3 regions of the Pseudarthrobacter sp. BIM B-2242 genome follow, and region 1 is predicted to be linked to each of the others. Evidence: riboswitches for the same ligand, from Rfam matches in the RefSeq annotation. Region 1 holds a riboswitch; each other region holds the start of a gene.

Region 1 (10,094 bases):
CGCGACTCCGCCCTGATGATCGAAGCGCTCCGCAACTTGGGCGCCACCATTACCGAGGTGCCGGGTGACGGGGCGTTCGGGCCGGACCTTGAGGTGACGCCCCTGAGCCAGGCGGCGCCGTCGTCACGGACGCACATTGACTGCGGCCTGGCTGGAACAGTGATGCGTTTCGTGCCGCCGCTTGCGGCGCTGCGGAAGGGTGCCGGCGTTTTCGACGGCGACCCGCACGCGCGCAAGCGTCCCATGGGCCCCATCATTGAGGCGCTTCAGGGGCTCGGCGTGCACGTGACAGCGGGCGACGGCGGCACCCCCTCCGCACTGCCGTTCACCGTTGAGGGCACAGGGGAAGTCCGGGGCGGCCACCTGGTGATTGACGCCAGCGCATCATCACAGTTCGTTTCTGCCCTCCTTCTGGTGGGTGCGCGGTTCACCGAAGGGCTGCACCTGGAGCACGCGGGTGACACGGTGCCCAGCCTGGACCACATCAACATGACGGTGGCGGTCCTGCGCGGCGCGGGTGTGTCGGTGGACGATTCCGTCCCCAACCACTGGATGGTGTCCCCCGGACCCATCCGTGCCTTTGACCAGCGGATAGAACAGGACCTCTCCAACGCGGGTCCGTTCCTGGCCGCGGCTTTGGCCACACGGGGTACTGTGAGGATCCCGAACTGGCCCACAGGAACTACCCAGGTCGGGGATCTCTGGCGCAGCATCCTGGCGGACATGGGCGCGACCGTCAGCCTGACTGACGGCGTACTGACAGTGACAGGCGGCCCTGAGATCAAGGGCGCTGATTTTCACGAGACCAGCGAGCTCGCGCCCACGCTGGCGGCCCTTTGTGCCTTGGCCAGCGGACCATCCCGGCTGACCGGCATCGCCCATCTGCGCGGCCACGAGACGGACCGGCTGGCAGCCCTGGTCACCGAAATCAACCGGCTCGGCGGCGACGCCGAGGAAACCAGCGATGGACTGGTGATCCGCCCGGCCACGCTGCGTGCCGGCGTCGTACACACGTACGCGGACCACCGGATGGCCACAGCCGGAGCCATCCTGGGCCTGGCCGTGCCGGGCATCGAAGTGCAGGACATCGCCACCACCGCCAAGACCATGCCGGAGTTCCCGCAGATGTGGGCCGACATGCTGGCGCAGGGCAACGCGTCCGGTGACGGAGCGGAAGGTTTCAGCGGTGGCCCGCAGCACTGATTCCTGGGACGAATCCGACGTCCGGATCCGGCCCAGCAAAAAGGGTTCAAGGCCCCGCACCAAAGACCGCCCCAGCCACGACGACGCCGTCACGGGCCGCATCATTACCGTGGACCGGGGCCGTTACACCGCCGTCGTGGGCGAGGACTCGGGCGATGAGCGGATCATCATCGCAGCGCGGGCCCGGGAACTGCGCCGGTCCCCCGTGGTGGCCGGCGACTTCGTGTCCCTGGTGGGGGACGTCTCCGGCGAGCCCGACACCCTGGCCCGGCTGGTCCGGATCCAGGACCGCCGCACGTTGCTGCGGCGCAGCGCCGATGACACGGATCCGATCGAGCGTGCGGTGGTGGCCAACGCCGATCAGCTGGTTGTGGTGGTGGCCGCCGCGAACCCGGAGCCGCGCACCGGGTTTATCGACCGCGCCCTGGTGGCCGCGTACGACGCCGGCATTGAGCCGCTGCTGCTCGTCACCAAAGCGGACGTCAAGGATCCCGCCGAACTGTTGTCCAACTATGAGCACCTGGACTTCCCGGTAATCATCAGCCGCACGTCGGACTCCGCGGCCTCGGGCATCGATGCCCGCTCCGATGACGGCCTCTCGGCCCGCCTGAACAGTGATGCAGTTTCGCAGCTCCGCGCGTACCTCGAGGGCAAGGTGTCGGTCATGCTGGGCCATTCCGGCGTGGGCAAGTCCACCATGGTCAACGCACTTACCGGCGCCGAACGGGCGACCGGTGGCGTGAACGCGGTGACCGGCCGCGGCCGCCACACATCGTCGTCGGCCCTTGCCCTGAAACTGACGGGCGCGCCTGCGGGCAGCTGGATCATCGACACCCCAGGCATCCGTTCGTTCGGCTTGGCGCACGTGGACCCGGACCGGATCCTGCGGTCCTTCCCGGACCTGGAACCGGGCACGGATGCCTGCGAGCGGGGCTGCAAACACAACGCCGCCGCCGTCAACTGCGGGCTGGACTCGTGGGTGGCCGAGGGGAAGGCCGGTCCCACCGGACCGGCCCGTCTTACGTCCCTGCGGCGGCTGCTGGGCTCGGACCCGCGGCTGGAAGGCCAGGAAACCAAGGAACTGGGCAGCATCAGCTAGCGCCAGGAAGCTGACCTCCCCAACCACGCCGCCGTTAGACGGTAGTTTGGAACCATGATCCAATCCGCTTCGAGCTACAACGATGACCTCCGCCTGGCCCATGTGCTGGCTGATTCCGTGGATGACCAGACCATGAGCCGCTTCAAGGCGCTGGACCTGCACATCGAAACCAAGCCGGACCTGACGCCAGTCACTGATGCGGACAAGTCGGCCGAGGAGGCCATTCGCGGCCAGCTGTCCCGTTCCCGTCCCCGGGACGCCGTGCTCGGTGAGGAATTCGGCAGCTCCGGACACGGATCACGCCGGTGGATCATTGATCCGATCGACGGCACCAAGAACTTTGTCCGGGGCGTCCCCGTGTGGGCTACCCTGATCGCCCTCGTGGACGAGGGTGAACCCGTCGTCGGGGTGGTCAGTGCACCCGCGCTGGGCAAACGCTGGTGGGCCGCAAAGGGTGCGGGCGCGTATATGGGCCGGTCCCTCGCCGCTGCAACCCGACTTCGTGTCTCGAACGTGTCCAACCTTGCCGACGCCTCGCTGTCCTACTCGAGCCTGGGCGGCTGGAAGGAACGCGGCAACCTTGACGAATTCCTGGGCCTGACCGAGGACGTCTGGCGCACCCGTGCGTATGGCGATTTCTGGTCCTACTGCATGGTGGCGGAGGGCTCGGTGGATATCGCCTGCGAGCCGGAGCTGAACCTGTACGACATGGCGGCCTTGGTGCCCATTGTGGTGGAGGCCGGCGGCCGCTTCACCTCGCTGGAGGGGCAGGACGGCCCGTTCGGCGGCAACGCGCTTGCCACGAACTCGATCCTGCACTCCGAGGTCCTCAAACGGCTTAACCCGAGCCTGGACGATCTGTTGTAGGCAAGGAATTGCGAATTATCGACGGCGGGTACCTCCTTTTGGGGGTGCCCGCCGCTTGCATCTTCGGCTAATCCGCCAATTCCGGAATGCGCGTAACAAAGTACTTAACATTGGGCTGGGCTTTTCGACGGCGGCGGCGATGTCCTACGCTCTTTAACAGGTCACGAGTGCCAGCGCTAAACCCCGGTTTGCTGGCCGGCAACCCTCCATTCGCGGCGGGGTGCCCCGGGTGACGACCAGGCCGGTCCGGAACGGACCCGGCAAGCGCGGATTCCCGGTATCGGGAGTCCTTTTCAAGTGAGGTCTCCGTGACAACTGCCACCGTCTCCCCCGCCATCCAGAACACCACCAGCGCAGCCATTTCCAGCGAGCTGGCCGCCATTGCGGGACGCCCCCTTTCCGCCGTCACCGGCGCCGAAATCCAGGCCCCGCTGATCCAGGGCGGCCACGTCCGCTACGCCAACCTGGACTACGGTGCATCTGCCCCCGCCCTTTCGGTGGTCTCGGCCTACCTCAACGAGATCCTGCCGTTCTACGCCAGCGTTCACCGCGGGGCCGGCTACGCATCGCAGATCAGCACGTCGGTGTATGAAAACGCCCGCAACATCGTCCGGGATTTTGTGGGCGGCCGCTCCGACGATTCTGTCATCTTCACCCGGAACACCACAGATTCGCTGAACCTGCTCGCCGGGTGCCTGCCGCACACGGAGGGACGCCCCGCCGGCGACGTCCTCTACCTCGATATCGAGCACCACGCCAACCTCCTGCCGTGGCAGGGAGTACCGCACCGCAGCGTTGTAGCGGCACCCACCATCGCGGGGACCGTCGAGGCGCTCCGTACCGAACTGCAGCAGGGCCAGGTCAGCCTGCTCGCTGTCACGGGCGCCTCCAACGTCACCGGCGAAATCCTGCCCGTCCGCACCCTCGCCGCCCTGGCGCACGAGTACGGTGCGCGCATCGTGGTGGATGCGGCGCAGCTCGCACCGCACCGGCGCATCAATATCAGTGCCGACGACGTGGACTACCTCGCCTTCTCCGGCCACAAGCTCTACGCGCCGTTCGGTGCGGGCGTCCTGGTGGGCCGCACCGACTGGCTCGACGCCGGCACCCCGCACCTGGCAGGCGGCGGCGCCGTCCGTGAGGCAAGGCTCGACGGCGTCAGCTGGGCCACCGGCCCGGCCCGCCACGAGGGCGGCTCCCCCAACGTCCTGGGTGCGGCCACGCTGGCCCGCGCCACGCAGGTCATCGCGTCGCTGGACCAGGACCGCTGGCACGCCCATGAGGCGGGCATCCGGTCCTACCTGGTGGACGGGCTGCAAAAGATCGACGGTGTGACGGTCCACCAGATCTTCTCGGACACCGACCCCGGCACCGGCACCATCGGCGTGGTGAACTTCTCGGTGGCCGGTTACGACGCCGGACTGGTTGCCGCGTATCTGTCGGCCGAGCACGGCGTGGGCCTGCGGGACGGCCGCTTCTGCGCGCACCCGCTGCTGAAGCGCCTCGGCCTGCCGTCCGGTTCGCTGCGCGCCAGCTTCGGTGTGGGCTCCCGGCTGGAGGATGCCCAGCGGCTCCTCGCCGGCCTGGAACAGCTCCGCCGCACGGGCCTGGGCTGGGACTATGTGGTGGATTCGGGCCGCTGGGTTCCGGCCAACGACACCCGTGTATACCCCCACTGGGCTCCCAACACGCCCGGCACCGCCGGCGCGGCCCCTTGCCTGGACGACTGAGCGTTTGCGGACTGAGTTGTTCCCGGGGTGAGTGCTCCGGCCCCTGACTGGTGCTGCCCCGCCATGCGGTAAATTCGAAGGAAACCCATGGTGATCAGTTGAAGGAGGCCTCACGTGGCACGGGGTGGCCCCAGGCTTGACCACGGACGCCGCCTGGAGCTCGCACAGAGCTTCCAGGACGGCGGCGAACACTACCAGCGCGTCCGTCCCGGCTACCCTGCCGATTCAGCGGACTGGCTGGTCCCGTCAGGCGCGCGTGATGCCGTTGATGTGGGAGCAGGAACCGGCAAGTTCGCCGCCCTCCTGCTGGAGCGGGGCCTGAGCGTTGCAGCCGTGGATCCCTCCGCCGATATGCTCGAACAGCTCCGCGCGCATTATCCGGAGATCGCGGCAACTCCGGGAACCGCAGAGGCGACCGGCCTGCCTGACTCAGCGTTCGACGTCGTCAGCGTTGCCCAGGCCTGGCACTGGTGCGATCCGCTGCCAGCCAGCACGGAACTTGCACGTATCCTCAGGCCGGGCGGAACCTTGGGACTGATCTGGAACCAGCTGGATACGTCAGTGCCGTGGGTGCACAGGTTGTCGCGCATCATGCATGCAGGAGACGTCTACAAGCCGGGCTTCCGGCCGGTGGTGGGCCTGGAATTCGACGGCCTCGAAAGCCACATGACCCGTTGGGAGGACAGCCTCAGCACAGCGGACATCGTTGAGCTGACCAAGTCGCGCAGCTACTATCTGCGGGCAGGCGAGGCCACCCGGAACAAGGTGCTGGCCAACCTCGACTGGTACCTGCACGAGCACCTGGGACATAACGCCCAGGACCTCATCGCCCTGCCGTACCTGACCCTGACGTGGCGGGCACGCAAAGCGTGAGTGCTGGAGGCCAACGGGTAGGCTTGGAACCGTGAAGACCAGCGCACCCTCTTCCTCCATCGAGGACTACGTCAAGGTCATCTACGGCTTCACGGAGTGGCAGGACAAACCCATCACGTCCTCGCAGCTGGCCCAGCGCCTCGGCGTGGCAAACTCCTCGGTCTCGGAAATGGTCCGCAAGCTCAAAGACCAGGGCCTGGTGGACCACAAACCCTACAGCGCCATCACTCTCACGGCTTCAGGCATCAGGCTGGCGTTGTCCATGGTCCGCCGCCACCGCCTCATTGAGACCTACCTCGTCCAGGAACTCGGCTACAGCTGGGATGAGGTCCATGATGAAGCCGAGCATCTTGAGCATGCGGTGTCGGACACCTTTATTGAGCGCATGGCGGCGAAACTGGGAAACCCGAAGCGCGACCCCCACGGGGATCCGATTCCGACGGCGGACGGGGCAGTCCTGATGCCCGAGGCGCAGCTGCTGGGCGAACTGGACACCGGGCACACGGGCCGGATCACCAGGATCAGCGATGAGAACCCGGACCTGCTCCGGTATCTCGCCGCCGAGGAAATCGATCTCGACGCCGATGTGGAGGTTGTGGGCCGCAAACCATTCGGCGGCGCATTGGTGGTACGGATCAGCAGCGCAGGCAGGACGAGGGACTACGATCTCGCCGATGAAATCACCGCTGCCCTCTGGGTCCACAGCGACCGGCCCCACGCCGGCTGCACCATCGGTGACAGCTGAGTGAAGCAGGCTGGCGCCATGCCGGGCTGGCGTGCCTGGCTCGCCGTGGCAGTAGGCGGGTTTGCCGGGACCGAACTCCGCTACGGCCTGGGGCTCGCCTTCCCTGACCTTCCGGGAGCCGTCCCCTGGACCACGTTGGGCATCAACGTTGCCGGAAGTTTTGTCCTGGCCACCCTCACCACGTTGTGGATCGCCCGCCCACACACTTCCTTCTGGCTTCGTGCCGGGCTGGGGCCAGGGCTGCTGGGATCCTTCACGACGTTCTCGGCCGTAGTTTTTTCGATCGACCAGCTGGCGCGTGCCGGCGAGCATCCGGCGTGGCTTGCCTACCTGGGGTTGTCCCTGCTGCTCGGCCTGGGTGCCGCGGCCGGTGGCTGGCGGACGGGCCGGCGTGTGGCTGACCGGGTGGCGTCGTGACGGGCGTGCTGGTGACGGGGGCGATACGGTGATTGGCGCGCTCCTGGTGGGAGTATTCGGTGTGGCGGGCGCCCTGGTGCGTTTCGCCGTCGACAGCTGGTTCGCGCACCGTACGCAACGGCGGCACTGGCCGTGGGCCACGCTGCTGGTCAACGTCACGGGCTGCCTCATCATCGGGCTCTCCATCGGCATCACCGGAAGGATGGGCATGGCACCCGAGTGGCAGACCGCCGTCGCGACGGGGCTTGCCGGCGGGCTGACCACGTTCAGTTCCTGGACGACCGCCACGGTCCGCCTCCTGAGCGAGGCGCGGTTCGGTTCCGCCGCCCTCAACGTCGGCGTCAACCTGGCGGCAGGTTTCGCTGCGGCAGCTCTCGGCATGGCCATGGCCGCCGCGTAAGCCCGGTCACTTCCCCGGAGCGCCGTGGTTTCGGCCCTGCCGGTTTGGTCCCGTCCCGTATCGTTGACTCTGATGATTAGCAGACGTGACGCGGCAATTGCCCTTGATGTACCGATGGAAATGGCCCAGCGCCACGGCATTCCCAAACGCCTGTCCGAGGCCGAGCTGGGCGAAATCCTGGACAACCCGCCGGCCTGGCTTATCCAGTCGCGGGCCAACCGCACCGGCAAGCGGCCCGTCTGGGTCCACCTGGAGTGCGCCGTCTGCGGCTATGAAGAAGCGGCGCGTCCCAAAAAATGGTGGCCTGACTTCACGTACGTCGTGTGCGAACATCACTCCCCTGCTGAGGTGCCGCGGCTCCAGACGGGCTTCATCAGGAGCGAGTTCGACGGTGTCGGGACCCGCTTTGTGGGCATCGCCGACGTTCCAGCACCGGCCTGATTCCGGGCATTTCATTCAGGTTGGATCAGGCGTATTTTACGAAGTGGGACCATTCGGTCCCGCGTTGTAAGGAGCACGCCATGCCGGATAAAACACCACACCAGCAGCTGAACAAAAAGCCTGTTAAGACCATCAAGGAAAAACGCGCCGAGAAAAAGGCGAAGAACCCGGTCGAAGGCGCACAGGATCCGGTGGCGCACCTGAAGAAGCGCCGGTAGCAATTATCCGGTTGCTGCCATTTCTTCCGGTACGGCCACAAGGTCCAGTTCTTTGCCGTCCCTCAGCACCCGGACCGGCAGCGGCTGCCCGATCGCGTCGGCGAACAGCAGCTTCTGCAGGCTTTCCGCGTTGCTGACGGGGCGGCTTCCTGCTGTCAGGATGAAGTCGCCCGCCTGCAGGCCGGCGCGGTCTGCGGGCGATCCGGCCAGCACCTCCACTACGCGGAGTCCGTCCCGCTGTCCGGTCCGGATCACTGCGCTGGCGCTGAGCCTGCTCGGGGTGCTGACAACACCGAGGTAGGCCCGCCTGACGCGGCCGTCCTTCAACAGCGCCGAAATGATCCGCCGGGTGGTGGTGTTGATGGGTACCGCCAGTCCCAGCCCGGCGCCGGCCACAGCGGTGTTGATCCCCACGATCCTTCCGTGCGAATCGGCGAGGGCCCCGCCGGAGCTTCCGGAATTGAGGGCCGCATCGGTCTGGATGACGTCCTCAATCACGCGCCGGTTGCTGCCCTGCCACACAGGAATGGCGCGGCCCAGGCCGCTGACCACTCCGGCTGTGACTGATCCGGCCAGCCCGAGGGGATTGCCCACCGCGATGACCAGCTGTCCCACGCGCAGAGTTTCGGCGTCGCCGAACTGGGCCGGCGCTACTTTAGGTGCCCGGCCGCGGACCACGGCAAGATCGGACAGCGGATCCGTCCCCACCAGTTCAAGGTCGGTGCGGCTGCCATCGGCGAACGCGGCATGGCCCTGGCGCGTGCCTGCCACCACGTGCGAATTCGTGAGCAGGTAGCCGTCTTCGGTAAACAGCACCGCCGAGCCTGCGCCCACGCGGAACCGGCCGTTCCGCCCTTTCCCGGTCATTTCAATGGCCGCGACGTGCGGAGTAACTGTCTCAGCCACGCGCATGACTGTGGCCGAATACGCATCCAGCGCATCGTCGTCGGACTCTTCTGCATGGGCTTCGCGGGCCGGGTCCATGGCGCACCTCCTGGCTGCCTGTGTTGACTCCGGCTTCCAGTCTTCAGCGCTGCGCCGGATACTATTGGGGACAACCACGACGTCACCGCGGGTAGTCCCGCGCCGGCTACGCCGTCGGTGAACAGGTTCCGGCTGTGCGGGCACGGCGGGGACGGGTTGGAGCTGTGGCCCTCGGCTGTTCCAAACAGCTTTTAACGCCAAAAGACCCGGACGCAGGGTCCGGGTCTTTTGGCAATGTCTTGCGACATTTCAAAATGTGGAGATGGGGGGAATTGAACCCCCGTCCGATGTCGTGTTGTCAGGGCTTCTCCGGGCGCAGTTTGCGTCGGATTTTCTCGGCCCCGGCCATGCTGCAAACAGCTGGCCGATCCGGGCCCAGTCATCTAAGAGTCCCGCTCACCCCGATGACGGGGGTAAGCAGCAGTGGCTATCTAAATGACGCCAGGTTCCGGGGCAATAGCAACCTCGGGCTGACGGACTGTCTTACTGCTTAGGCAGCAAGAGCAAAGTCATCGCGTTTTGAATTGGCGATTATTTTTTTGCAGACAGCGTTTACGAGATAATTCTGCATCCTCGGCCCGCTTCACCTGTCGCGACTAACATCGTCGAAACCGATCATCCCCGTATTTTGTTATCAAACCGGCTGAGCAGTGCAAGCACTTACCCTGCCGGACTACTAATCATAACGCATCCCTGCCGGAAATCATTCCTTCGGGGCTCTACCTGCGGCGGTTGCGTTCCCGCATGGCGCGCTGGGCTTCGCGGGTGTCCTGCTGCTCGCGCAAGGTCTGGCGCTTATCGTATTCGCGTTTACCGCGGGCGACGCCGATCTCCACCTTGGCGCGGCCGTCGACAAAGTACAGCTGGAGCGGAACGATGGTGAAGCCCGATTCCCTGATCTTGTGCGAGATCTTGGTGAGCTCCTCGCGGTGCAGCAGGAGCTTGCGGCGGCGGCGGGCGGCGTGGTTCGTCCAGCTTCCCTGGTTGTACTCCGGGATGTGGATGCCCTCCATCCACAACTCGTCGTTGTAAAAGGTGCAGAAGCCGTCAACCATGGACGCGTGCCCCTCGCGAAGGGACTTCACCTCGGTGCCCATCAGGGCAATGCCGGCCTCGT
Region 2 (10,094 bases), 1.3 Mb from region 1:
GTGATCGAGGATCAGGCCGACAAGGATGCCGTCGACGCCCTGAGCCTGGAACCATGGCAGGCCGGCCCCAAGGACAACTACATCCGGCTGACCGTCAAAGCCCTGACCGGCCGGCGCTTCCAGGTCATCAAGCCTGACGTCTGGAACACCAGGCTGTCGGACCGCCGCCGCGCATCCTTCGAATAACGAACAGCACAGGACAGCAGGAAGGGCCGGGTCACCCCGGCCCTTCCTGTGCCCCGCCTACTTCCCTGAGGGGGCCGGGTAGGCTGCGTCCACCTCCACTTCAACCAGCCACCCGTTGACAGGCAGGTTCTCGATCTCCAGGGCGAACCGTGAGGGCCTCGCGGCGTTCACCACCAGGGGGTCCGCCGGAGCCGCCGACCCGAGCGGAACCTTCACCGGGGATCCATCGGCGAGGCTCGTGTTTGCGAAGTACTGCCGGTACGCACGGTTCCAGCCGTCAAAGTCGGCTTTCTCCGTTCCGGCAGGGTTCTGGAGGAAGACGCGCATGGTGATGACGTCGTCGTAATCCAATCCTGCCTGCGCGAGGTTCTCGCCGATCCGGCGCAGGGCGTTGATCCCCTGCGCCTCGGTAATGGTGACCCCGGCGGGAAGCACACCGCCGGGGAAGACAGCCGTGTCGATGTACCGCTGTTCGCTGCCGGCGGGCGCCGCGCTGTTCAATGCCGACGGGCCCAGGCCGCTGGTCTTGTAGATGGCGGTGTTGGCGCCGATGGCGACGCCCGAAGCGATCATCGGGTTGTCCTGGCCGGCCGGCAGGTTGGGGACTGTGGTTCCCGGTTTGGGCGCGGCGAGGTCCTCGAAAACGGCCGGTCCGGCGAAAGCGGCGGTGGCGGTGAGGCACAGGCCGGCAACGCCGGCTGCGATCAGGGAGGTGCGGCGGATCATGGGCTTCTTTCCGGGGGTCGGGGTTATGCTGTCGCGGTGTTCGGACGGGGCGCTCATCCGGCCACCGCCGCGGCCACGCGGGTGTGCAGCGCGGTGACTGCCGCCCTGGCGGAGGTCATGGCACCGTGCTGCCAGGCGATGGCGTGGCTCAGGTGATCGCCGGCGAAGTAGATGTTGCCAGTGGGCTCCAGCAGCTTGGCGTACTTGGCATCCGTCTGCGACGGCCAGCCCACCCATGCTCCTTCGGAGAATTCGGTGCTGCCCCAGTCAACCGAGAACGACGCCGAGACGTCCTTTTTGTACACGTCGCCGTGGATGCGCGCGCCTTGGTCAAGGGCGCGGCTAAGGCGCTTTTCGGGTGACAGGGGCTGGTAGGCGCGGGCGCTGGCGCCCGTGTTGTAGTAGCCCACCATGGTGCCGCGCTGGCCATGAAAACCTGTGGACGGGTACCACATGTTGCCCAGGTCGATGTTGGTGTTGGTGATGCCGCCGTAGATGCGGTGGTCCTCTTCCCACCACCGTCGCGAGTACTCGATGCCGATCTTGCCCGCGTCGCTGGGTGTGGCGAATTTGAGGGCATCAAGCACGTCGGCGGGGAGGTTGCCGGGAATTTTGGCGGCGATGTGGGGCGGCAGTGTGTTGACTGCGAAGTCGGCTTCAAGGCTCTTGGTCTGGCCGCCGGGGTTGGTGTAGTCCACGGAGACCCCGGTGGCGGTGTTGTTCAGCGAGAGGACCCTGGCGCCGTACACAATCTTGTCCTTGCCGATGGCTGCTTCGAAGGCGTAGGGGATCTTGTCCATGCCGCCCACGGGCTGGAACATCATCATCGCCTGGTCCCAGCCGAATTCGAACGAGAAGTAGTTACCGACGCCGCTGGCGAAGACGTCGGACAAGGCATCCGGGGCCAGGGGTGTGCCGGCTTCCAGGCCCGCTCCGGGAGCCACGGAGTAGCCCTTCCGTCCGCTGCCCGAGTACTTGTAGCTCGCCGCCGCATTTCCGGGGACCTTGCCTCCGATGGCGCCGAAGTTGCCCAGGAAGGAGATGAGGTTTTCCTTGTCGGCCGGGCTGAGGTAGCTGTCCAGCGAACCCTGGTCCGTGGCTTTTGCGAGCAGTTCGGACACGTAGCCGTAGACGTCTGCCTTGGCGGCACGGTGGCGGACCGGAGTGTTGGAGAGCTTGGAGCTGCCCTCGCGGAAAAGGTAGCCGTCCGCGTTCTGGTTGGTGAAGGGCTCGATGGCGACGCCGAGTTCCTTGCAGTAGTCAAGGGTGATGTGGTGCTGCGGGATCCGGCCGGGCCCGGCATTCATGTACTGGTCTTTGGAGAAGGCTGCCCGTTGGGTGACCCCCTTCAGGTCGGTTTCCTCGGTGCCGCCCCGGACCGTCCAATTGCGGCCGCCCGGACGCATACGCGCTTCCAGGATGGTCACCTTGTAGCCGGCTTTGCCGAGCTCGTAGGCGGTGGTCAGGCCGGCGATGCCGCCGCCAAGCACCACCACGGACTTGCCCGCCCCGTTGACATCGCTCTTACGCGGGGCCGCAAACGCCGGCGTGGCCGAGTCAGGAGCGAGCCCCATGGCCTCCATGGTCTGGTACATCACCCCGGCGCCACCCACCATGCCCACATAGCGGAGGAAATTCCTGCGAGTCGCATCTGTCAATTTTTTCCCTTTCACCGAAGCGTTACAAAAGGGAGCGTAGAGGCAGAATGTTTCGTCAAAGGACGTGACAATTTCCGTGTTGTACCGTTCACATTTCCGGAAGATGAACGCGGTTCATGGACAGTTAAGAGCATGCCGGGACCTGCCATCCGTGGCATGCTGGCAGTAACGGCACTACCGAAAGGCACCACCATGGGCAACGACGCCAAGGTTGATCCGTCCCCAGCAGCAGCCGGCGGCACCGCCGACCGCACCCCGGTCATCCTGGGCGGTGCCCGCACTCCCTTCGGCCGGTTCCGCGGCGGCCTGGCCGGGCTGACGTCCACCGAACTTGGCGCCCACGCCATCCGCCATGCGCTGGACCGGACGGGCGTGGCGCCGGAGCAGGTCCAGGCCGTGATCGTGGGCCAGGTCATCCAGGCCGGCGCCGGCCAGGGACCCGCACGGCAGGCCAGCCTCGCCGCCGGAATCGGGTGGGACGTGCCCGCCGTGACCATCAACAAACTGTGCCTGTCCGGGCTGACCGCCGTGATCGATGCCGCCCGGATGATCCGCGCCGGCGAGGCCGACTTCATTGTCGCAGCGGGCCAGGAATCCATGACCAACGCTCCGCACCTGCTGCCCCGGCTCCGGAGCGGCGTTGCCATCGGCGATGCGCCGCTGCTGGATGCGCTGAACTTTGACGGCCTGCAGGACCCCCGCACCGGCGAGCTGATGGGTTCCGCTACGGACGCCGTCAATGCACGCCTTGGCATCGGCCGCCAGGCCCAGGACGACGTCGCTGCCCGTTCCCATCAACGGGCCGAAGCCGCCCGGACGGCCGGGTACCTGGCCGAGGAGATCGCTCCGGTGGAGGTCCCGCAGCGCCGCGGCGCCGCCGTCGTGATTGATACAGACGAAGGGATCAGGCCGGGCACGACGCCCGAGACCCTCGCGGCGCTGAAACCCGCCTTCTCCACAGCGGACACCGCCACCATCACCGCCGGGTCCTCCTCGCCGCTGTCCGACGGTGCAGCCGCCGTGGTGGTGGCCAGCAAGGCAGCGGCGGAAGCGGCCGGGCTCAGCTGGATCGCTGAGATCGGCAGCCACGGCCAGACTGCCGGACCAGACGGCTCCCTGCACTCCCAACCTTCCCGGGCCATCGGGCGCGCCCTGAAACTCGAGGGCCTGACCGTGGCAGATCTGGACCTCATCGAGATCAATGAGGCCTTCGCCTCGGTGGTGGTGCAGTCTGCGAAGGACCTGGGGATCGACGCCGAAAGAATCAACGCCGACGGCGGGGCCATTGCCCTGGGACATCCGGTGGGCGCCTCCGGGGCCCGCCTCGTGCTGCATCAGGCCCTCGCCCTGAAACGCCGCGGCGGCGGCACCGGTGTTGTGGCCCTGTGCGGCGGCGGCGGCCAGGGCGAGGCCCTGATCCTTAAGGCCTGACGCCCGGTCAGCGGGCTTAGGGGGTCAGCGGACAGCGGCTCAGGTGGGGATGATGCCGAACAGGACCCGCTTCTTCACCATCACCCAGAGAAGCCCCAGGATGACCGCATAGGCGGCCGTATTGACCAGGATGTCGCCCTGCCGCAGTGCCGGGATGTTGGCGATCACGGCGATGAGCACAACGTGCATGATGAAGACGTACAGCGTGGCCTGCCCCAGCGGAATCAGGAACCAGCCCAGGGCCCGTTCCACCGGCTTCCAGTACGCGGTCAGGAATGCGTAGGCGGCCACCACCAGGACCAGGACGTTGAGGAGCCGGCCGGGGTCCAGGTAGGTGCGGGCAAAAAAGGCGTCGTACATGGCCCGGTAGGCGGTGTCCGGAATGACGGCCAGGCGCAGGTCGAACCCGTTGGCCAGGTAGGGGTTGCACCAGGACAGGAAGGCGAAAACAAACGCCAGCACCGTGGACGCCACCACGACCCAATGATGCGCCGACAGCCAGGCGACGATGCGGCGCCGGTGGTAGCCCGCCACCAGGCCGACCACAAACAGGACCTGCCAGACAAGGAGCGGGAAGGAGTCCTCGAACTGGGAGGGCAGCAGCCTGACCCGGGTGGCAGCACCCGCGGCGTAGATCCCCAGCGTGCCGCCCAGAACCCACAGGGCCTTGCCGCGGTTGAGCGCGGCAAGGATCAGGGGGCTGGCCAGCAGCAGCACCACATAGAGGCCCATCACGTTGAACTGCCAGGGACCGAACTGCAGGAGGACGATGGCGGGCAGGACCTGGGCGGGCACCGGGAACTGCAGGAGAGTTTCCATTCCTGCATACAGGTCATAGGTCCGGCCGGCGGCGTTGTGCCCCGCGCCGCCCGTGCCCTGGTCAACGTAGGTGGTCAGCGCGTCGGTCTGGAAGAAAGGCAGCAGCGAGAGCAGGAAGACACCGATGAGGACCGCGAGGGCGGTGACGTACAGCTTTCCGGCCCGGCGGGACGTCAGATCCACCACCTTGCCGAAATCGTCCTTCACCCTCGGCCCGTACACCATCCCCACCACCAAACCGGAGAACAGCACAAACAGCTCTGCGCCGGAAACGAACCCCACCGTCTCCTGGGTCAGCAGCTGGAAAAGCGATGTCATGCCCAGGTGGTTGACCACCACAAAAACAATGGCCAGGCCCCGGAGGAGGTCCACCCGGGAATCCCGCTTGGACGGGTCCCCGTAGCCCCAGCCGGAAATCACGCCTACGCGCCGTGGCAACTGCCACAAGGCAATCAGGAGGATCACCATGGCCGCCCCGACACTCCAGGCAGCAGGCCCGGCCAGGGAATTGGCCTGCGTAGCCTGCTGCCCTCCGCTCACAACAGTGACCGGGCCGGTGGTCAGGCCGGACGCGGCCAGACTGTCGCCGGCAGCCTGCGCGATGCCGGCGTTGCCGGTAATTCGCCAGTCGATGCTGACCACCCCGGTATCACGGGTGCTGGTCCGTTCGTCCCAGACGACGGCGGCGATCCGGTCGAATTCGTCCGCTGTGGCGGCCGCGAGGGTCTGGTCCCACCAGGCCCCCTTGATGTCCGCTTCCGCAGCACCGCCTGCAACAGGGCTGTAAAAGGCGGCCGTCTGCAGGAGCATAGGTTTGTCCCGGCCGGCGGCGTATGTGGCGTAGAAATTTTCGCTCCCTGCCTGCGTCACCATCGCGGTGAGCTCACCGCCGGCGGGGAGGGTATTGACGGCGGCCTTGCCGCCGGTGTCATCGTGATAGGCCGTCAGCCCCACCCACTCCACCGCGTCATCGCCGGGGTAGTAGGGCGCGTATGCTGCGTCTGCACCGTTCCAGCTTCCGTCCCCGTTGGTGTCCAGCAGGGCGTATCCCTCGGACCCGGCGGCGGGGGCGTCCCGGTGGCGTTCAAACGGGTAGTCCCGCCCAAGGTACGGCTGCCACACCATCACGGTGCCGGCGTCGTCCGCGGTTTTGAACTCCGCAGCAATGGTGCGGAACGCTTCCTTGTAGGCGGCCGGCTGCTGACCCCACTCCACCCAGCTTGAGTTCATATCGGGGGCGAACCGGATCAGCAGCGTGCCCCGGAAAGCAGAGGCCAGCTCCTTAGCCTTGGCCGCGAAGGCCCCTGCGGCTGCGGCATCCACCTGGCCCAGCGCCATGGAGGGGCGCACGGTGAGCATGGCATGGGCGCCCTGCCCTGCAGCCTGGCCAAAGAAGTCCCGGACGTTCTGTTCCTCCCCGGACCGCACGGGCAGCGAGATCTCGTGGTCAAGCAGCGCGGGCGAAGCCCCCAGCCGCTCGGCAAATCCCGCCGCCGAGTCCTCGCCCCATTCAAGGACAGCTCCGAGCAGGGGTTTGCCCTCCTCCGGCTCAGGCCGGGCCGCGTGGACCGGGCCCGCGGAGAACAGGCTGATCAGGAGGAGCACGGCTGCAACAAGGGCGGCCGGCAAAGTGCTCCGTACGCCGGGCACGGCCGACGGCGGCACGCCCCTGTTTGCGAAGAGTGTTGGCATAGCGGTGTGGACCCTCCCCCAGGACGGCTTTTGTGCTGACGGCCGGTGCCGCCGCAGAAACTCTATCGGTCTTCGCAGGTGTGCCTGCTGATCGTCACCGCACCGCTGCCAAGTTCGGCGTGCCACGCTCCTGCCACAAGGTTCACGCCGTGTTCCCGATGCCTCGATTGTCCGGCCCCCTGGCCGGGGCTGGAGGCCCCGGATTGGTTACGGAACATGACGACGGCGGCGGTGCAGCCGGGTGCCCCGGATGTTACGTTTTTGGGGAGTAATGAGAACCGGCGCCAAGCCCTGACTGGCCGGTCGGCAACCCTCCCTTTCGCGGCGGGGTGCCTCAGGTGAATACTCGGCATATCGACATTCGAGCTGCAAGCGTGAGAGAAGGAGATCCGTCGTGTCTGACGCACCTGCCCCTGAAGAAAAACTGTCGTACCGGCTTGTGACCGGGCCGGATGACAGGTCCTTCTGTGAACGGATTTCCACGGCCCTGGCCGAAGGGTATGTCCTGCACGGCAGCCCGGCCGCGACGTCCAACGGCGGCCAGGTGATCGTCGCGCAGGCACTTATCCTCCCGTCGGCCATCGCCAGCGCGGATGCCGCCGTCGCCACCGCCGTGGATGACCTGTCCGCCAGCGAGGACCTCGAGTTCGACGGCGAGGGCCACGCATGAGCTACGCCGGAGACCTCACCCCGCACGAAGCGTGGGCCAAGCTGGAGCAGGGCGCCATTTTGGTGGACGTCCGCACCGAAGGCGAATGGGCGCACATCGGCATTCCGGACACAAAGGCCACGGACAACGATCCCCTGTTCATTCCATGGACGTTCGCCGGCGGCATCCCCAACGCCGACTTCATCACCGACCTCACGCAGCAGGCCCCCGAGGACAGCGCAACGGAACTGCTGTTCATCTGCCGCTCGGGCCAGCGCTCCGTCGCCGCCGCCATTGCAGCGACGCAGGCAGGGTTCACGTCCTACAACGTCCTGGAGGGTTTTGAAGGTGTGCCGGACCGTTACGGCGAGCGCACCGTCAACGGCTGGAAGAACAGCGGCCTGCCCACCAACCTGGGAAGCCGCTAGATGACCTTCAACGAAGAGGCCGCCGGCTGGAGCGCCGACACGCAGGCAGTCCGCGGCGGCCTGGACCGCACCAACTTCCAGGAAACCACCGAGCCGGTCTTCCTGAACTCCGGCTTTGTCTACGAGTCCGCGGCCGCGGCCGAGCGCGCCTTCACCGGCGAAGACGAACGGTTTGTCTACTCCCGGTACGGCAACCCGTCAGTGGCCACCTTCCAGGAGCGCCTCCGCCTGCTTGAAGGCACCGAAGCGTGCTTCGCGACGGCGTCGGGCATGTCAGCGGTATTCACCGCCCTGGGTGCCCTGCTGGCTGCCGGGGACCGCGTGGTTGCTGCGCGTTCCCTGTTCGGCTCCTGCTTTGTGATCCTGAACGAGATCCTGCCGCGCTGGGGTGTGGAGGCCGTGTTTGTGGACGGGCCCGACCTGGACCAGTGGCGCGAAGCCCTGTCGGAACCCACTACTGCCGTGTTCTTCGAATCGCCGTCCAACCCCATGCAGGAGATTGTGGACATCGCCGCGGTCAGCGAGCTGGCGCACGCCGCCGGGGCCACCGTCGTCGTCGACAATGTCTTTGCCACTCCCCTGCTGCAGCGCTGCGGGCCGTTCGGCGCGGACGTGATTGTGTACTCCGGCACGAAGCACATCGACGGCCAGGGCAGGGTCCTGGGCGGCGCCATCCTGGGAACCAAGGAATTCATCGACGGCCCGGTCAAGCAGCTCATGCGTCACACCGGCCCGGCCCTCTCCGCGTTCAATGCCTGGGTGCTCACCAAGGGCCTGGAAACCATGTCGCTCCGCGTGAACCACTCCTCCGCCTCCGCGCTGCGGCTGGCCGAGTGGCTCGAACAGCAGCCGGCCGTCAGCTGGGTCAAGTACCCGCTGCTGAAATCACATCCCCAGTACGAGCTCGCGGCCAGGCAGATGAAGGCCGGCGGCACAGTGCTCACCCTCGAACTTGCCGCGACGGGCGGCCGCTCGGGCAAGGATGCCGCCTTCGCGCTGCTGGACGCCCTGCGGATCATCGACATCTCCAACAACCTGGGCGACGCCAAGTCGCTCATCACCCATCCGGCCACTACCACCCACCGCGCCATGGGCCCCGAAGGCCGTGCGGCCATCGGGCTCAGCGACGGTGTGGTGCGCCTGTCCGTGGGCCTGGAGGATGTGGACGACCTCATCGGCGACCTCGAACAGGCGCTGAAGCAGGTCTAGGGGCGGGCCGCGCCGGGTGGCTCACCGTCGCGCCGGATTTCGAGCCGCACGGCCACCCATCTCAGCCGTGACTTTGATCGAGCCAAAGCCTTTCCGGAACGCCGCCGCTCCCGGCCCGCCTATGGCGGGCGTGTGGTGCTGCTGACCGGAGGCTCAGGGTTGGCGGAGCTGCGTGGATGCCGTCTCACGCACGGCGCCGGTCAGCTGGTTGAGCACCGGAGAGTCGATCTTCCAGCGTTGCCAGTAGAGCGCAACATCAACCGGTTTCCCGGGCGCAAGCTCCACGAGGCCCCCCTTCCCGACGTCGGCCATGCACTGCTGCTCCGGCAGCAGCCCCCACCCCAGACCCAGCCGGATGGCCTGCGCGAACTCGCCCGACGACGGCACATAGTGCCGCGGCGCTGCCAGGTCCGCGCCCGTCAGGCTACGGAAGAAACCGGTCTGCAGATCGTCCTTGCGGTCGAAGTCCACCACCGGCGCCCGGCTGCCGGCTGCCAGCCCGGGGCCGCCCGGCCACCAGCGCCGCACATAGCCCGGGCTCGCCACCGCCCGGTAGCGCAGGGCGCCCAGCGGCTGGACGCTGCAACCCTGGACGGGCTCCGGCGTTGCGGTGACGGCAGCCATCACCGCTCCGGTGCGCAACAGCCGTGCTGAATGCTGTTCGTCTTCCCGGTGGAGTTCAAAGCAGGTGCCGAGGTCGGGGGGAAGGCTGGCCAGCGCCTGCAGGAACCAGGTGGATAAGGAGTCGGCGTTGACCACCAGCGGGATGGGCGAGCCGGGTGTGGCCACGGTGCCGTCGAGCTCCTGCCGGGCATCCCATTCCAGCTGCCGCACCTGCCGGGCAAACCGCAGCACGGCCTCGCCGGCGGTGGTGGGGCGGACCGGGCTGGTGCGCTGCAGGAGGATCTGGCCGGCTGCATCCTCCATCGCCTTCAGCCGCTGCGAGACGGCCGACGGCGTGACGTACAGGCTGCGGGCGGCCGCTTCCAGGGTGCCTTCTTCCACCACCGCGGCGAACGTCCGAAGCTGCTCCAGCTGAAAGGACTTCATTAGCATTCCTTAATAGAAGTAAGAATATTTAGCTGGTCTAATTCTATGCCCCGCCCTAAATTGGAGGACATGGACTTCGCAGGACTGCTGGCACCGGCCGCGCTCGGCTTCGGCACAGGGCTCGCCCTCATTGTTGCCATCGGCAGCCAGAACGCCTTTGTGTTGCGGCAGGGTATCCGCGGCGAGCATGTGGCCGCCGTCGTCATCGTCTGCGGCGTTTCCGATGCGGTCCTCATCGCCGCGGGC
Region 3 (10,094 bases), 1.3 Mb from region 1:
ATCGGCTCGGAGGACGCCGTCCGGGCGGAGGCCGGCGGCACCCTGCAGCCCATCACGCACGCCCGGGCTCTGGAGCTGTGCCCGGTCCTGGTGCCGGAATCCTTCGCTGCCGCCGGCCTGGACGAAGGATCCTTCGGCTGCGATGCACGGCTGTTGATAGCGGACCACCGGGCGCGTGCCGAAGCTGCCGGGGCGGACATCATCACCGGTGCCCGGGTGCATTCGGCCCAGAGGCTGGGCTCGGGCTGGGAGATCGGGGCCGGGCAGGAAGGGTTCCAGGCAGCGGTCCTGGTCAACGCCGCCGGGGCGTGGGCTGACGAACTGGCGGTGATCAGCGGGGTGGAGAAGCTCGGGCTGCAGCCGTACCGGCGCACAGCGGCGATTGCCGACGTCGAACACTCCCTTCCCGAGGGCAGCCCCATGGTGGCGGCGGCAGACAACTCGTTCTACTTCCGCCGCGAGCGCGCAGGGGTGCTGATCTCGCCGTCGGAAGCGGTCCCCAGCGGCCCTGAGGATGCGCGCCCCCGTCCCGGCGACATCGAACGCCTGATCGAAAAACTCAACCAGGTGACCACGCTCGGGATCCGCGGCGTTCGGAGCGCCTGGACCGGCCTCCGGACCGAGGCGGCCGACGGCCTCCCGGTGGCAGGTTTCGATGCCGAGGCCCCCGGCTTCTACTGGCTCGCGGGACAGGGCGGCTATGGCCTCCAGATCTCGCCGGCAATGGCGGAACTTGCAGCCGCCCAGATCCTGGCAGGCCAGGGCGCGGCGCAGGGACAGGAGCCACGAGCGCAGGGCCAGGATCCACGTGCCGATACCGGCCCGGGTCCGGAATCCCGGACAGCGGAGGCAGTGGCTGCCACACGCTGGTCCATCCGGCGCTGAAGAATGGGTGCATGAGTACCCTGATAACCAACATCGCCGAGCTGATGACCCAGGACCTGGAACACCGGGTCCTGAAAAACGCCGCGGTGGTGATCGACGGTGAGCGGATCGCCTGGCTTGGTTCGGCGGCGGATGCTCCGGCGGCCGACGACGCCGTGGACGCCGGCGGCCGGGCAGTGCTGCCAGGCTGGGTGGATTCCCACACGCACCTGGTGTTTGCAGGGGACCGCACCGCGGAGTTCGAGGCGCGGATGGCAGGGGAGGCCTACTCGGCCGGCGGCATCGCCGTGACGGTGGACGCCACCCGGCGCACCTCCGACTACGACCTCACCAAACTGGCCATGGCCCGTGTCTCCGAAGCCGTTGCGCAGGGAACCACCTATGTCGAGACCAAAACAGGGTACGGGCTGGATGTCGAGCACGAGGCACGCAGCGCCAGGATTGCGTCCACGGTGGCCGATGAAGTGACCTACCTGGGCGCGCACCTTGTGCCCGCCGGCATCGATGCCGACGCCTACACCGACCTCGTCTGTGGCCCCATGCTGGACGCCGTCCGGCCCTATGTCCGTTGGGCGGATGTCTTTTGTGAGGAAGGCGCATTTACCGCTGAACAGTCCCGCCGGGTTCTTGAGACCTGCCGTGCTGCCGGGCTGGGTATCCGGGTCCACGGCAACCAGCTCGGCGCCGGCCCCGGCGTCCGGCTGGCCGTGGAGCTGGGCGCGGCGAGCGTGGACCATGCGAACTACCTGTCCGCCGGTGACGTCTCGGCGCTCGCGGACAGCTGGTCGGGCTGGAGTCCGGCGACCGGGACGGGCGCGCGCGGCACCGTCGCCACCTGCCTGCCCGCATGCGACCTGTCGACGCGGCAGCCGCTTGCCCCGGGACGGGAACTGCTGGATGCCGGGGTGCAGCTGGCGCTGGCCTCCAACGCCAACCCGGGCACGTCGTACACAAGCTCCATGGCATTCTGCGTGACCACCGCCGTCCTGCAGATGCGGCTCAGTGTCCACGAAGCCGTGCGTGCCGCCACCTACGGCGGGGCGCTCGCGCTGCACCGGGAGGCAGGGAACGACGCCGACGGCGAACGGGCGGTGGGCTCGCTCGCCGTCGGGCACCGGGCAGACGTGCAGATGCTGAATGCTCCCTCCGCCACGCACCTCGCCTACCGTCCGGGCATGCCGCTCACGTACGCCGTGTGGCGGGCAGGGGTCCGGGTGCGGTAGCCAAAGTGACGTTTGATGATTGTTTATCTCTGTTATGATCAAAAACGTCACATTTCGGTGATTGTTTGATGCTGGAAGGCCCCCATGACCCGCACTGACCGCCTGACGGCCATCCTGGATATCCTCGCCAAGACCGGCCAGGTGGAGGTGGATGAGATCGTCTCGCAGCTTGGCGTTTCACCGGCCACGGCGCGCCGGGACCTTGACAGCCTCGCCAACCGGCGGCTGTTGACCAGGACCAGGGGCGGTGCCACCATAGGGGCCCTCGCGTATGACCTGCCGGGGCGCTATAACCGTGACGACCACGCGGAAGCGAAGGAGCAGATAGCCCAGGCCGCTTCGGCGCTCATCCGGCCAGGCGCTGTGATCGGACTCTGCGGCGGCACAACCAGTACCGCACTCGCGCAGATCCTGGCCACCCGCGAAGACCTCAACGCACCCGCGAACCAGCCCACGCTGACCGTCGTCACCAACGCCATCAACATTGCTTCCCAGCTTGCCGTCCGGCCCAACATCAAAGTCATGGTGACCGGCGGCATCCTCAACCCCCGCTCCTACGAACTGGTGGGGCCATACACGGACATCATCATGCAGAAGGTGGTCCTGGACATCGCTTTCATCGGTGTCAACGGCATCGACCCCGAGGTGGGACCCACCAACACCGGCGAGGGCGAAGCCTCGGTGAATGCCCTGCTGGCCAGCCGGGCAAGGGTCTCCTACGTGCTGGCAGACTCCTCCAAGGTGGGAGTCCGGGCCTTTGCGACGATGGACGGCTACGCCTTCACCCGGCTTATCACCGACTCCGGCATTTCCGCCGCGGACAAGGCCGCGTTCGAGGCGAACGGCACCGAAGTGATTGTGGCGCCGCACTAGCCACGCCAGTGCGTTAGCGGCACTAGTACAACACCGGCGGCGCATCCAGGACGGTCTCATCCACCCGCCGCTCCACCCACTGGGTGAACGGAATATCCAGCTCATACTTATCGAGTTCCGTGCGCACCAGGGTCCTTACCTCGGCGTTGTTCGGGTTGTTGAGCGATTCGAAGTACTCCACCGACCAGTGGAACCAGCGCATGCAGAACAGCCGCATGGTCAGCCCGTGGGTCACCAGCAGCGTGTTCGGGGCGTAGTCCGGTTTGGACCAATGCCGGTAGAGCGTTTCCATAAACGATGAAATCCGGTCGTAAACGTCCGACCCTGATTCGCCCTCCCGGAACCGGTAGAAGAAATGGCCGTAGGCGTTGCGCAGCTCCTTCTGGTCCTCAATTTCTCCGCTGATCTGGAAGTTGGCCCAGTCCTGCTCACGGAGGCGCGGCTCTTCGATGACCCGCTCGGTGAGACCGCCAAGGTTGAGCGCCTCCAGGGTCTGGTAGGCCCGCAAATAGGGAGATACATAGACGCACACCTGCCGCCCGTCCAACTCCCGCCGGATCTTCTCGCCGGCCGCGGCGGCCTGCTCAAGCCCGAGCGGAGTCAGCGGAATCCGGTAGTCCGGGACCCTGTTGTAGATGGAGGTATCGACGTTGGCCGTGGACTGGCCGTGCCGGATCATGATGATTTTCCCTGGCGCGCTCATAAGCCCCAAGCATAAGTCTCCACTCCGGACGCTCTCTCACTTGATGTGGGTTTTTGGCGAACGCTCTCTCACTTGGGTGTGCCCGGCGGGCCGGGCTGTCGCTAATCAGCGAAGAACCAGCCACAGCAGGCAAGATGGAACCATGTTGGTTCCCTCCCGCCGTCGGCTGCGGATCGAAGTCTGGATTGTCCTGGGACTGTCCCTTGGTCAGTCCGCCGTGTACTCCGTTGTTCAACTGCTCGACAAGATGTCGCGGGCGCCACTGGCAGAGGGAACCTCAACACTGAACCAGTCGCGGAGCAGCCGCGAGTATTTCGACCTCACATACCAGTTGCTGGACATTGTCTTTGCCCTGGTGCCCGTGCTGCTGGTCATCTATTTCCTCACGGACCAGCGGCAGCCCGGAACTGGCGCGGACGGACACGGCGGTTCGGCCTTCCAGAAACTCGGCTTCAACTTCGCCAGGCCGGGCCGTGACTTGCTGCAGGGCCTGGGCCTTGCAGCACTAATCGGGATTCCCTCCCTCGGCCTTTACGCCGCCGGCCGGGCACTGGGGATCACCACCGCCATCATTCCCAGCGCACTGGACGCCCACTGGTGGACCATTCCGGTCCTGATTCTCTCCGCGCTGCGGCATGCCGTGGTGGAGGAGGTTATTGTGGTGGGCTACCTTTTGGACCGCTTCGGCAAGTTCGGCTGGAGCATGCCCCTGGCCATAGTCACAAGTTCCGTGCTCCGGGGCACCTATCACCTGTATCAGGGCTTCGGGCCGTTCATCGGCAACGTGGTGATGGGGCTGGTGTTCGCCTGGCTGTACACCCGGACCAAGCGGGTGATGCCGCTGGTGATCGCGCACGCACTGCTGGACATCGTGGCGTTTGTTGGCTTCAGCCTGTTCGGCAGGGCAGTGGGCCTGGGCTGACCCAAGGGCTGGCCGGCCCGGACTGATGAGAAGCGGCTCCGGGCTTAAAGCGATTCGGCCGCCGTCAGCGGGTGGCGTCGTTGACACCCGCTGAAGGCGGCCGAAGTTGTTGCCCGGGCGGCGCTGCCCGGGAGAGTAGGGATTCGGTCAGGTGGAACCGTCAGATGGTGACGGCCCCGGTGGCGGTTTCGAAGGTTACGGACAGGATGCCGGGGGTGCCCTTGGGAGCGACCCACTCAACAGCGACGTCCTCCAGCGGCTTCTCCACGGGTTCCCCGAGCCACTCCGTAACGCGCTCGGCAGAGCCGGCGATGGTCAGGCAGCTCATCTTGACGTTGCTTTCGTAAGCATTCGACGGATGGAGGGCGGGGTCGCCTTCCCACTTGAGCATGTACGGAACCTGCGGGTCCGCGATCAGGCCAAGGATGCCGATCTGCTTCCAGATCAGCTCGCGGCCGTCCGGAAACTTGCGGTTGCCGTTGACCGCCGCACGGCCCAGACGTTCCTCGAAGGGGGCGAGATCGTCCACTTCGACGCACCAGCCCATCCAGCCGCCGCCGGCTTCGGACCGTGCCCGGACAGCCTGCCCGAAGGGAGCCTTGTCCGAGGCCGGGTGGTTCAGGACCTCCACAACTTCCAGGTATTTGTGTCCGGCGAGGGGAATGATCATGTTCCGGGTTCCGAAACGGGGGTGCACTCCACCCTTCACGGCTTCAACGCCGAGGGCGGACGAAATACGTTCGGTGGTGGCAACGAGGCCATCTTGTTCACAGGCGTAAGAGACGTGATCCATGCGCATGCCATCATCTTGGCACTTTGTGATGAGCCTCTCAGCTAAGGGTAGCCTTACTGGGATTTTGTGTTGCGGCCGTTGAGGAAAATCCGGCACCGGGACACCGGAGACAGCCTTTTGACCACCTTCGTCACAATCATGTTCCCTGTCGGGAAGTCTTCCTATGCTGAACGCAACCGAGCAGTGCCACACCACGTCAAGGAGCATTGAATGTCGAACGGATGGTCTTTCGAAACCCGCCAGATCCACGCTGGCCAGGAGCCGGACAGCGCCACAGGTGCCCGTGCCCTCCCGATCTACCAGACGACGTCGTTCGTCTTCCCCAGCGCAGAAAGCGCCGCCAACCGCTTTGCCCTTGCCGAGCTTGCGCCGATCTATACCCGCATCGGCAACCCCACGCAGGACGCTGTGGAGCAGCGCATCGCCAGCCTGGAGGGTGGTCTCGCCGCGTTGCTGCTGAGTTCCGGGCAGGCCGCCGAAACGTTTGCCATCCTGAACATTGCCGAAGCAGGGGACCACGTGGTGGCCAGCCCGAGCCTGTACGGCGGCACGTACAACCTGCTGGCGCACACCCTGAAGAAGTTCGGCATCTCCGTGACGTTTGTGGCGGACCCCGACAACCTGGAGCAGTGGCGCGACGCCGTGCAGCCCAACACCAAGCTCTTCTTCGCCGAAGTGGTCTCCAACCCGCGCCAGGACGTGCTGGACATCGAAGGCGTGTCACAGGCCGCCCACGACGCCGGTGTGCCGCTGATCGTGGACAACACCCTCTCCACGCCCTACCTGATCCGCCCCCTCGAATGGGGCGCGGACATTGTTGTCCACTCGGCCACAAAGTACCTGGGCGGGCACGGCTCCGCAATCGCCGGCGTGATCGTGGACTCCGGCAAGTTCGACTTCGGCAAGGACCCCGCACGGTTCCCGGGCTTCAACACCCCCGATCCCACGTACAACGGACTCGTCTATGCCACGGATCTTGGCGCCGGTGGGGCGCTCGGCGCCAACCTGTCCTACATCCTGAAGGCGCGCGTCCAGCTGCTTCGCGACCTCGGTTCGGCAGTGTCCCCGTTCAACGCCTTCCTGATTGCCCAGGGGCTGGAGACGCTCAGCCTGCGCGTGGAACGGCACGTCGCCAACGCCGTCCACGTTGCGCGGTGGCTGGAGGCAAGGGACGACGTCGAATCGGTCGCCTACGCGGGCCTGCCGTCCAGCCCCTGGTACGAACGGGGCCGCAAGTACGGCCCCAAGGGCACCGGCGCGGTGGTGGGGTTCAACCTGGCCGGCGGGGCGGAGGCAGGCAAACGCTTTGTGGACGCCCTGGAGCTCCACTCGCACGTGGCCAATATCGGGGACGTCCGGTCCCTGGTCATCCACCCGGCATCCACCACGCACAGCCAGCTCTCGGCCGGGCAGCAGGCCATCGCGGGTGTGACGCCCGGGCTGGTCCGGCTGTCGGTGGGCATCGAACACATCGACGACATCATCGCCGACCTCGAAGCAGGCTTCCGGGCGGCCAAGGATGCCACCGGGGGCGGGCCCGGGGAGTAATCACCCGAAAGTCACAACCAGTCACACGCTTGGCCATAGGCCGGGGCTGTTTCGTACACTCATGGAAGGTCATGAGTGCCAGCGACAGCCCCGGCTTGCTGGCCGGCAACCCTCTTTCGTGGCGGGGTGCCCCGGGTGAGGACCTGGCCTGCCGGTCAATTGACGGCAGGCAAGCGCGTAGAAGAGGTCCTTTCCATGACGATCACCATCTCCCGAACAGCGGCTCCCGGAAACGGCGTAGTGCGCTATGCCACCGTTGGCGCCCTGCAGCTCGAGGCCGGCGGTTACCTTCCCGAGGTCACCCTGGCGTATGAAACATGGGGAACGCTGAACGCTGACGGCTCCAACGCTGTCCTGATTGAGCATGCCCTGACCGGCAGCACCCACGTGACGCGCGGCGACAGTGACGAGCCCGGTTGGTGGGAACAGCTCGCCGGACCGGGTGCACCAGTGGATACCGACCGGTTCTTTGTGGTCTCGATCAATATTCTGGGCGGCTGCTACGGGTCCACCGGGCCGTCGTCGGAGGCGCCGGACGGAAAACCCTGGGGCTCCCGGTTTCCGCTGGTGACGCTGCGCGATACAACGGCCGCTGAGGCGCGGCTGGCTGACCAGCTGGGCATCCATAGCTGGTTCGCCGTGCTGGGAGGTTCCATGGGCGGAGCCCGTGCCCTGGAGTGGGCAGTCAGTTATCCGGAACGGGTGCAGCGCTGCGCTGTTATTTCCGTGGGGGCCGCGAGCACGGCTGAACAGATCGCCTTCGCCCAGGCCCAGACACTGGCCATCCGCCAGGACATCAATTTCAACGACGGCGACTACTACGGCGGTCCGCTGCCCGAGGACGGACTGGCCCTGGCCCGGCGGATCGCCCACATCACCTACCGCTCCGCGGAGGAATTCGACGGCCGGTTCGGGCGCTCGGCGCAGCTCCCGGAATCGCCGCTTCGAGCCGCAGCGCTGGGGGAGCGCGGCCGCTACCAGGTGGAAAGCTACCTGGACCACCAGGGCAAGAAACTGGTCAGCCGGTTCGACGCCAACAGTTACATCGCCCTGACCGATGCCCTGATGAGCCACGACGTCACCCGCGGACGCGGCTCACTGGACGAGGCGCTCAGCCGCGCTACTGCCAGGTTCTTCGTCGCAGCTGTGGACAGCGACAGGTTGTACTTTCCGTCGCAGTCCCGCGAACTGGCCGATGCGCTGCCGGGTGACGTGGACGTCCACGTCATCGAGGCCCCCATCGGCCATGACGGCTTCCTGACCGAAATCGGCCAGCTGGGCAGTCAGCTGCGGAGCACGTTCCTGGTCTAGGTTCCGGCAGGATTCAGCGTCCTGGCCGGCATCAGCGTCGTGCCCCGGATCAGCCGTTCATGATGTCGGAGCGGCGCTTCATGTATTCCTCCATGGCCAGCTCGCCGTTGCTGTACTGCTGGTCCAGTTCAGCGAGCTTCCGGGCGCGGTAGCCCTGCGGGGCCGACGGCGGCGCAGGAGTTCCCGGGGCAGCGGGCGCCTTGGGTGCTTCTGCCCGCTGGTCGGGGAACTGCTGATCCATGGGCGGAACGGGTTTCATGGGAGGCAGCGGCTCGCTCGGCGGCAGGGGCTGCGGGCTCATGATCTGGCGGAAGCCGCCGCTCATGTAGTCCTGTTGGGTATAGCCGTCGCGGGGCTGCCGGTTTTGCTGTCCCGGGTTTTGGCCGTCCCCGCCGAGACCACCGCCGGGGAACTGGCCGGGGTAACCCCCGGAGAAGCCCTGGCCCTGGTTCCGTTTGTTGACAGACTTCCGGTACATCCGCATCGCCATCGGTATCACAAACGACAGGATGATGATCCAGAAAAACAAGCTGTTCACGGTGTAACGCCTCTCATATGTGTCCTTCCAGCTTAAACCCCGGCGGGCTTAAGTCCCCGGCTTCACCCGGACGGCCGGGATTCCAAGGAATGTTCCATATCGCTCCACGGCGAGTTGCACCGCGCGCTCCACGGCGTTGCTCCGGTCTGAGTCCGGACGCAAGCCCGGTTCCGGCGGATCGAACAGCCGGATGTCCAATTCACAGCGGCCCGGAAACAGGGTGTGCCGCCAGGAGCCGGCCATCCGCCCGTCCAGCAGCACAACGTGCATGGGTGCCCCGCCCAACGGGAACGCCGGGGCGGTACCGCCGAAATAGTGCCGTGTTGACGAATATCCCATCACGTACTCGTCATAGCACTGGATCAGGTCCATCCGCGGGGCTTCACCCGCAGCCCCGCCGTGGTGCGCGTGAACTTCAGTACCCGCCGCCACGTAGTGCACGACGCCGTCAATCACCGCTGTCTCCAAAACCGCCGGAGCCGAGTCGAGGACGCGCGCGAGGCCGTGACGGACATCGGTGGAGGTGAGGCCGGACCAGTTGGCGCAGTCCTTGACCGTGGCGGGACCCCGGCTCGCAAAGTACCGCCGGACAAGCTCGCCGAGGTCCTCGTCCCGGTCCAACGTCCCACCGGGTCCGGCCGGTACGCGCTCGTCGAAATGGGCATACGTCTGTTTCAAGGCGCCACCGGGACTGCGCACGGGCGTTCCGCTGGTCAATACTCCGCTGATCTCGGCGTGCATGATCAGGTAAGCCAGGCCCAGGCCGGTTGCCGAAAACCCGGCACGCTGCAGCTTCTCCGCCAGCTGCTCACGGGTGAGGTGCCGTCCGCCTTGCACGGCGTCGGCCAGCACCCGTCCGCTCCGTTCCGCGGCAGCAGCGTCGATCCCTGTCCGCCGGTATGTGCCGGCATTGATCTGATGGAGCCGGGGTGCTGACAACGCAGTCAGCCAGCGAAGATCATCCCGGTGCACAAAATGCCAGGTTGGCCGCAGAATGTGGGTGCGGAGGATCCGGCCGTCTGACACCGCCTGCTCCACATCCGCTGCGGAGGCGGTCCCGGCCGCCCCGGCAACTCCGTGCCCGCGGGTGCGTTGCGCCAGGCTCCACCGGGCGTAGGGAAACTCCTGCGCCTGGACAGCCAGGAGGTGGCGGACGACATCGTGCGGGAACTGAGCCCGGGACCCTCGCAGCAACTGCGCATGCAGCCGGCGACGCACAGCCTCATCCTGTTGCATGGCCGGTGGCGCATCTGTCACGGGGGATCCTTCGCCTGCGGCTAGCGGCGGGCTCCGGTGGT

What was found. Region 1 has a riboswitch for S-adenosylmethionine ahead of IDT60_RS12390 (aminotransferase class V-fold PLP-dependent enzyme). Riboswitches for the same ligand answer to the same signal wherever they lie in the genome.
Region 2: linked by a shared signal. The riboswitch ahead of IDT60_RS18680 (DUF1737 domain-containing protein) and the one ahead of IDT60_RS12390 (aminotransferase class V-fold PLP-dependent enzyme) in region 1 are both predicted to bind S-adenosylmethionine.
Region 3: linked by a shared signal. The riboswitch ahead of IDT60_RS06240 (homoserine O-acetyltransferase) and the one ahead of IDT60_RS12390 (aminotransferase class V-fold PLP-dependent enzyme) in region 1 are both predicted to bind S-adenosylmethionine.

What each region holds. Positions count from the first base shown of each region.
Region 1 covers NZ_CP061721.1:2,691,521-2,701,614, forward strand. Annotated here, with positions in the region: gene aroA (3-phosphoshikimate 1-carboxyvinyltransferase) at 1-1,203, shown strand, start outside; gene rsgA (ribosome small subunit-dependent GTPase A) at 1,187-2,302, shown strand; gene hisN (histidinol-phosphatase) at 2,357-3,169, shown strand; SAM riboswitch class IV at 3,329-3,442, shown strand; gene IDT60_RS12390 (aminotransferase class V-fold PLP-dependent enzyme) at 3,478-4,899, shown strand; gene IDT60_RS12395 (class I SAM-dependent methyltransferase) at 5,014-5,772, shown strand; gene IDT60_RS12400 (metal-dependent transcriptional regulator) at 5,804-6,517, shown strand; gene IDT60_RS12405 (CrcB family protein) at 6,536-6,934, shown strand; gene crcB (fluoride efflux transporter CrcB) at 6,963-7,334, shown strand; gene IDT60_RS12415 (hypothetical protein) at 7,407-7,775, shown strand; gene IDT60_RS12420 (hypothetical protein) at 7,856-7,993, shown strand; gene IDT60_RS12425 (S1C family serine protease) at 7,997-8,977, opposite strand; RNA gene ssrA (transfer-messenger RNA) at 9,232-9,600, opposite strand; gene smpB (SsrA-binding protein SmpB) at 9,697-10,094, opposite strand, start outside.
Region 2 covers NZ_CP061721.1:4,033,351-4,043,444, forward strand. Annotated here, with positions in the region: gene IDT60_RS18655 (pyridoxamine 5'-phosphate oxidase family protein) at 1-186, shown strand, start outside; gene IDT60_RS18660 (Rid family hydrolase) at 244-912, opposite strand; gene IDT60_RS18665 (flavin monoamine oxidase family protein) at 966-2,570, opposite strand; gene IDT60_RS18670 (acetyl-CoA C-acyltransferase) at 2,763-4,001, shown strand; gene opgC (OpgC domain-containing protein) at 4,041-6,512, opposite strand; SAM riboswitch class IV at 6,780-6,893, shown strand; gene IDT60_RS18680 (DUF1737 domain-containing protein) at 6,907-7,182, shown strand; gene IDT60_RS18685 (rhodanese-like domain-containing protein) at 7,179-7,589, shown strand; gene IDT60_RS18690 (O-succinylhomoserine sulfhydrylase) at 7,590-8,798, shown strand; gene IDT60_RS18695 (LysR family transcriptional regulator ArgP) at 8,952-9,848, opposite strand; gene IDT60_RS18700 (LysE/ArgO family amino acid transporter) at 9,918-10,094, shown strand, end outside.
Region 3 covers NZ_CP061721.1:1,354,516-1,364,609, forward strand. Annotated here, with positions in the region: gene IDT60_RS06205 (FAD-binding oxidoreductase) at 1-885, shown strand, start outside; gene hutI (imidazolonepropionase) at 897-2,108, shown strand; gene IDT60_RS06215 (DeoR/GlpR family DNA-binding transcription regulator) at 2,193-2,981, shown strand; gene IDT60_RS06220 (histidine phosphatase family protein) at 3,004-3,684, opposite strand; gene IDT60_RS06225 (CPBP family intramembrane glutamic endopeptidase) at 3,827-4,606, shown strand; gene IDT60_RS06230 (VOC family protein) at 4,767-5,405, opposite strand; gene IDT60_RS06235 (bifunctional o-acetylhomoserine/o-acetylserine sulfhydrylase) at 5,610-6,947, shown strand; SAM riboswitch class IV at 7,015-7,129, shown strand; gene IDT60_RS06240 (homoserine O-acetyltransferase) at 7,143-8,258, shown strand; gene IDT60_RS06245 (hypothetical protein) at 8,308-8,796, opposite strand; gene IDT60_RS06250 (winged helix DNA-binding domain-containing protein) at 8,845-10,053, opposite strand; gene IDT60_RS06255 (SGNH/GDSL hydrolase family protein) at 10,074-10,094, opposite strand, start outside.